DNA from 3 places in the Bacillus sp. Marseille-Q1617 genome. Region 2 is predicted to be linked to each of the others. Evidence: riboswitches for the same ligand, from Rfam matches in the RefSeq annotation. Region 2 holds a riboswitch; each other region holds the start of a gene.

Region 1 (2,266 bases), 270 kb from region 2:
TTGAGAGCAATTCCTCTGAAATTCTGTATTTTAAAGTAGAAATACCATATGAACTCGGAAACGAATTTCAGGGGTTATCGACGGAATTTCAATTTAATTTTTTTGTAGAAGGGCCAATGGGGGCTGCACTTCCGGTCGATGGAAATGGTGTTTTACCATATACAGGAACAATTTATTATAAGATTTTAGTAGCGGGGATAGCACTATTGATAACAGGTATGAGCTTATATCTTTATACCAAAAGTAAGAAGAACGTAATGGCAGCATCAAACTTTAAGCTAGCAGAAAACCACCTTCGGGAAAGGAATGAGGTATAGTATGTATAGAAAAATCTGCACCCGATGTACGCGACCATCATTTAGCAGCACCGAATATGGTCAATGGATCTGTCCATCCTGCGGAAATGACTTAACTGATCATCCTTTTTACGACTCCAAAACCTTCCAGAATATTAATGAAAAAGTCCTTCCCTTAAAGAAGAAATTAGAAGCTTACCACATTAACATAAGGTGTAATAATTCGCAGTAATTCGACACAAGTTTCTTCGTTTCTTTTATCAATTAGCCTATTTTTAGTAAAATGATTAATCGTTTGTCAAAAAATAACAGTAAATGTAGGAAAAAAGTGTAAAAATAATTGTCAGAAAAGACAAAAAACAACAAAATTGAAGGTTGTTCATTAGTATAATGGGTATAGTTCTAAGGAGCTAGTCAGACAAAGGCAAACCTGCTGAAAAGCAGGGACGCAAAGTCACAGATCTAAGGTAAGAAGATGTGGAAAAAAGGTAATATACATAACTAATTGCACATTGGACGGCTAAGATGGCTGGATTGCCTGAAATACATATATGTATTTTGGGAGGAATGGTATTGATGAAGCGTGAACTTGATGTTGAATGGGTTGAACTAGTTAAACAGGCATTGGATGCAGGGATTTCAAAGAATGAAATTAGAGAGTATTTACAAAATCATAGTAAAAAAGCAGCTGAAGAATATAAAGTGGTTTAACGTAAAAAGTCTTGCAGAACCTGCAAGACTTATTTGTTGCCCAATTTCCATTTATTAAATTCAATAAACTCACGGAATTGTTCTTTCGTTATTCCAGAATCCATCGCTTCCTCTGCAATCTTGATCCATTCACGGTCAACTGCTGTGTTTTCGGATTCATCATGCAATAACGCGTCCATCGAGATTCCCAAAGCGGCAGAGACTTTTTCTAAAAACTGAATGGATGGGTTTTGTTGAATGTTGCGCTCGATGGAGCTCAGATATGACTTAGCAACCCCAGCTTTTTCAGCCAGCTCTGTCATAGACATTCTTTTTTCCTGTCTATACTTTTTCACTCTTTCCCCGATCATCGCGGACACCTGCCTATAAAATCGTTTCGATAATGTAATTATATCAAACCGTCAACGGGTACTCTACAAGAAGTTTACATATTCACGTAAAATTAGACGCTCGGTTTTGATGTTGCGGGGATACGCGGCTTGGATACCATCTTCTCGCGGAATTCTTTCATCAGTTCCTCACCGGAATATCCTCTTTGAAGCAAGTCGTCCAATAAAAGCTCGGCATATTCGTTCCGCTGCTTCTTTAATTTTCCTTCAAATAAAATACTCATGCGGCCGTTCATTTTCTTGATGCAGCGTATGGATGTCATGAAAGCGGCAGGATCATTTGCTTTGTGGGAAATGACGACCTGTATTTCCAAGTCGCTTTTTTTCTGCTGGGCCTTTTGGAAAAACTCAATGTGATCTTGGGGCATATATGTTTCGACAAGCCACGTCCTCTTCTCATCCTCTTTATTGATGATCAAACCGTCCTCAATTTCAAAATCCTGGAGTTCATCATTATCAACTACCTGCAGTGAAATCACTTTAAAGGTTTTCATGAACGAACATCTCCTATAAATAGGTATTGTTAAAAAAATTATATCACAGCGTGAAAAGAATCCCTAATATCAAATTGTGTTAAAAAAGTCTGATTTCCGATATTTGGCCTTATTTTGCGACGAAAATCGAAAATCTCCCTAGACGAATTTACCGAATCTAAGGCTGTTTTGGTTTTGAATTTCGGAAATTAACGATTTTACAAGCTTGAAAGAAGGGGTGTAAGATGAAATCATTCCAAAGAGAAAGGAGTGAAGAACGAAGGTGATTAATCAAGTAACCCTTGTAGGACGGCTGACCAAGGATCCCGAAACGAGGAAGACGATGGAAGGCAGGTCGGTCCTCAATGTAACCGTGGCCGTCAACCGCCAGTTTAAA
Region 2 (2,266 bases):
CTTCATGCAGGTTCATGGAATGCGTCGAAATCAAACTCTGTTAACCCGCGCCAATATATCAATTTCTAATAGAATAGTAGTCTATGAAAAATCCTGCCATATGTTTATGGCAGGATTTTTTTGGATAATAGTTTACAAAATACTTCTCTCTATTCTAATATTCATAAAAGAATAATCCTCGACCCTTACAAATCATACGCTATAATGTATAATGAAATAAATGTCGAAAAAGTAAGTTTTTTGCACAAAAACTCTTTCCTCTATTGCTGGTAACTGGTACTATAGTATTGTTGTGGATGAAACTAATTTATATCATTTGAACTATTTAACAACCTTCGATAACGGCAAACTAATTCGAAAGATTAGGACGCAAAGCCACGGATCTAACGTTTTTTTAAAACTATGACCGCCGGGCTACCGAAAAGGATTGGTACATAAATGAACGCTGTCGCCAACTGACAGTTTCATTTAGCCCGCCATTCTTTTTGGCGGGCTTATTTTTTTATAGAGCCCAAGGTCACTGCAGGCAGGCAAACATCTGAAAACAGAAAGGAGATTACAAGATGGAACAAATAAATACTTCTGATGTAAGAAGACAATTGAGAAGTTTTTGCAGGAGAAATCGTTCCTCTTTGAAGAAGTACAGCTCCTATACTGCGGAAGAAATCAGCGATATGGTATTAAGCAGGCTGGGCTGTGAAGAGGTTAAGAGAATCGTAGACGACATCCAGCTGATCGATCGCAGAGGCGGAAACACGGGATTTTACTTGTTGCTTATTTTAGAAGCACTGAAGGGTTCACAAAAAGCTAGTTCAAATGAGAGGGCAATTATATAATAAAACCGGAAGTCCAATTTTTTTGACCGCCGGTTTTTTTGTTATTTTAAATTGACCCTTCGTTAAGATCAATCCTCCATTATGCAGACTTCGATAGCCAATGCTCCAGGTTCTTTTCAGCCGTACGAATATCCATTGTGATGTTAGTGAGCAGTTCAAAATGGTGATCTCTTTCACCATGATGTTTCAATAATTGAAAGATAGCAGGCTTTTGATACTTGATCACTGTCATCACTTCCATCATTGGCAAGTAAGCTTCTTTAGGCTGAATGCGCAAAAAAGAGCATATGAGCTGGATATACTCACCTGCGTGCTTTTGTTCATCGCTACTCAATTCAATCAATGCATGTAACCTGCTTATATGACGTTTAATCGTTTGCAATTCTTCAAATGTCATTGTGATATCCCCTTTATCTTTTGTTGGCGGCCCGGCCATCCTGGCGGTAATGATAGAATCCGCCCTAAATCCGCAGCTATGCGTCCTTCCTTTTAAGGAAGTATGCCGTTTTCAACAGAAACCCGGACTTCCATCTTTTCCTTATTATCGACTGCCTGTCCTATCCCGTTAATCGTATTAAAGATAAAGTAATAGTTCTAAATTACTAAATTGAAATTTACGTTAAAGAAGTCAATCTACTTGATTGGTGTGGAGAAAAGCATCATACTTACATACATAAGAGGGTATCTTAGTTCAGACCGATTATTGCCCAAACGGTCTATATATCCGTAAAAGTGAAAAGAATGGAATAAACCGATTATTCTTCGATGGACTGACTATTCAGACCTAAACAAACCAACAAAACGGAGGGACCAACCATGCAAGGACACGGACATCTTTTTCAACACCACAAAGCATCCAAACTGCTCGATCCAAAACGGCAGGAAATGGTGCCGGTGGACAAAGTACTCGAGCTTCTTCAATTGGATAGAAATGACCTCCTCGCCGACCTCGGATGCGGCAACGGCTATCTGACACTGCCGATCGCAAAGTCGGTAGATACAAAGGTACATGCCGTCGACCTTCAGCAAGAGATGCTCGAATATCTCCAGCACCGTGCCAAGGAAGCGGATGTAACCAATATTGAATATGAAAAAGCCTCGCTGGAATACTTAAGTTTTAACAAGAACACTCTGGACAAAGTTGTTTCTGCATTCGTCCTGCATGAAGTACCGAATCTGACCAAGGTATTCCAAGATTTGAATGACATGCTGAAAGACGACGGCCTATGGCTGATCCTCGACTGGGAGGCGGTGGAATCGGAAATGGGACCGCCGATCGAAGAACGGATTCCTTCGGAAGAATTGGCACAGCAATTGGATACGGCCGGATTCAATACCGAAGTTGGCCATCTGCACCCGGCTGTTTATAATATTGTTGTACGCAAGGGATAAAATAGTTGGGGCGGTGCCAGGCACAAAGCTGGAGTTTT
Region 3 (2,266 bases), on a different contig from region 2:
TACCGTGATGACAGTCAAAATAAACCCGACTGCGAGTCCGATCGCCAAAGCCCCGCCTAATACTTGTAAAGAATACAGATAAGGATCCCACAGCATATCCATGAAATGTTCCGTATATCCTTTATATGTATAACTCCAATTTTCTTTATCCCAAAATGCAAAGAAAAACTTAACAACTTCTTCGGAATACCCGATGAAGTTATAAAGGCCCCTTTCTCTCATTGCTTGTGGAGCAACGCTGATGGCAATGATCCCGAGAAATCCAAGAAAATAATAGAACACGAATTTAAGCGGAAACCTCCAAAATCTCATAGTAATCCCCTTTTTCTTTTTTTCTTCAGTTTAATTGATGTTGTAAATTTTTTCAATTTTATTTCAATTACAACAATTCAATTTCAAGTAAGCAGCGGAACCGGCTCATGGAAAAATGTAAGCATAACAAAAAGGGACACTCAGTCATGAATATAACCAAGCATCCCTATCTTTCATTATTCATGCCAGCAGCCGACTCGGACGGCCGAGAAAATAGCCCTGCCCAATCGTGATGCCAAGTTCCTTTGCCACAAGCATATCTTCTTCTTGTTCTATTCCTTCTAATATGATGAGTGTATCCCTGCCGTAGAATTGATGAAAGAAAGAGATAAAACGCTGTTTTCTTTCACATACAGCTAAATCTTTTGCAAAATAGCGGTCAAGCTTGATGATATCCGGTTCGAATTCGATGGCCTTTTTTATAGAAGCAGTCCCTTGTCCAAAATCGTCAATGGCATATAAAACATTGTATTGTTTAAGATTCTTTAGAGCCTTCAGTAATAAGGGATTCTGCCAGAGCTCATCTGAAGTCGATTCATTCAGCTCAAATACAAGCCGTCCAGAGAGTTCAGGATAGGTCTCCATGAGATGGTCGAAGTATTTATGAAAGCTTGGGTGTAAGAGCGTGGTCACATACACATTCAAGAACAGCTTTCCATTCTGGTTCTGATTATGCAAGAACCCCTCAATCGCTTTTGAAATCGATAGGGTATCAAGCTTATACAAAATGTTAGCCTTCATGGCCGTCTGGAAAAGCGTCTCTGGATTCTCCTTATAGATATTCCGCAGCAAAGCTTCATACCCGTAAAGCGATTGACAGTGATCAATTGTATATAATGGCTGATAATCATGATAGATAAAGTCATCTTGAAAAATCGTAAATATATTCATAAAACCCCTGTACTCTCTTATCGTAAGTTTTTTGGAATGGAATTCTTTATTTGAAACAAAAAAGACCACATGAAAGAACGTATGAATACGTTCGTATGTGGTCGGTTGCGCTACTAGCTCCCCAGAATGTAAGCGCCCATCTATCATTCAGGTTCACAGCTCCCAATATGCGAAATTTATCATTTTATGTAGAAAAAAATCTTAATAAGTAAAATATACCATAAAACTAGTACATTGGGAGTATTTTTTCATTATTTATTTGAAAATTTAGAATCCGTTACCGCTATCTGGATACATATGGATTCCCCTTCACCCAAAAACGCCATGGATATTCTCTTGCTTCCCCGGTGTTATCAATACCGATTCTTTTTCCTGAAGCAATTTCCAATGGGGTATATCCCTCTGTTATGATAAGCGGCGGCTCAGTATAAAATCTTCCATAGTCCTCCATGGTAATCCCTAAAGCTTTCGTCAATTTACCGGGGCCGCTCGTCCAGTTTTTCATCGGATGTCCTTTTCTTCTTTCCTCCATTAAGTCGAGACCCTCAAGCGGCTCGACCGCCCTGATCAGGATGGCATTAGGCACCCCGATTTCAGCGGATACCACATTGACCAGGCAATGGGTATGCATCAAATATGTATATATCCGGCCTGCTTCATGGAACATAATCTCCGTCCGCTTTGTCCGTCGATTGCCGAAGCTGTGGGCGGCCCTGTCTTCAGGACCCAGATAAGCTTCAGTTTCCACGATATAGCCTGAAGCAATTCCTTCCTCCGTTTCCTTTACGAGCACACAACCTAAGAGCGATTGAGCAAGCTCTAAGGTCGGCCTTTCGTAAAAAGAGAGAGGCAGAGGTGTGTAGTTCATCATTTCACATCCTTATCTAATTCCTTCCTTATATATTTCCTCTTTACCTGCAGGAAAAAACCTTTTAATTCAGCAAACCTTTTCCCCTTATTTCTTTAAACCGGTCAGGCACTCCAACGGAATGGCTTCCACTCGCCGGTCGTTTCTTCCTGTCGTTGTTTCTGCACCCGCCAGGGCATTCCATATTGCTTCCTC

The links. Region 2 has a riboswitch for cyclic di-GMP ahead of HWX64_RS14545 (hypothetical protein). Riboswitches for the same ligand answer to the same signal wherever they lie in the genome.
Region 1: it holds a riboswitch for cyclic di-GMP, as region 2 does, so the genes downstream of both, HWX64_RS13365 (anti-repressor SinI family protein) here and HWX64_RS14545 (hypothetical protein) in region 2, are expected to answer to the same signal.
Region 3: it holds a riboswitch for cyclic di-GMP, as region 2 does, so the genes downstream of both, HWX64_RS00550 (EAL domain-containing protein) here and HWX64_RS14545 (hypothetical protein) in region 2, are expected to answer to the same signal.

What each region holds. Positions count from the first base shown of each region.
Region 1 is NZ_CAHJXM010000002.1:361,568-363,833, forward strand. It holds gene HWX64_RS13360 (TasA family protein) at 1-317, shown strand, start outside; cyclic di-GMP riboswitch class I at 710-838, shown strand; gene HWX64_RS13365 (anti-repressor SinI family protein) at 873-1,007, shown strand; gene HWX64_RS13370 (helix-turn-helix domain-containing protein) at 1,037-1,357, opposite strand; gene HWX64_RS13375 (YwpF-like family protein) at 1,450-1,890, opposite strand; gene HWX64_RS13380 (single-stranded DNA-binding protein) at 2,153-2,266, shown strand, end outside.
Region 2 is NZ_CAHJXM010000002.1:628,986-631,251, forward strand. It holds gene HWX64_RS14535 (murein hydrolase activator EnvC) at 1-69, shown strand, start outside; cyclic di-GMP riboswitch class I at 334-422, shown strand; gene HWX64_RS14540 (hypothetical protein) at 564-836, shown strand; gene HWX64_RS14545 (hypothetical protein) at 916-1,233, opposite strand; cyclic di-GMP riboswitch class I at 1,256-1,350, opposite strand; gene HWX64_RS14550 (class I SAM-dependent methyltransferase) at 1,653-2,228, shown strand.
Region 3 is NZ_CAHJXM010000001.1:90,387-92,652, reverse strand. It holds gene HWX64_RS00555 (ABC transporter permease subunit) at 1-312, opposite strand, end outside; gene HWX64_RS00550 (EAL domain-containing protein) at 493-1,203, opposite strand; cyclic di-GMP riboswitch class II at 1,295-1,376, opposite strand; gene HWX64_RS00545 (DNA-3-methyladenine glycosylase) at 1,487-2,071, opposite strand; gene HWX64_RS00540 (P1 family peptidase) at 2,159-2,266, opposite strand, start outside.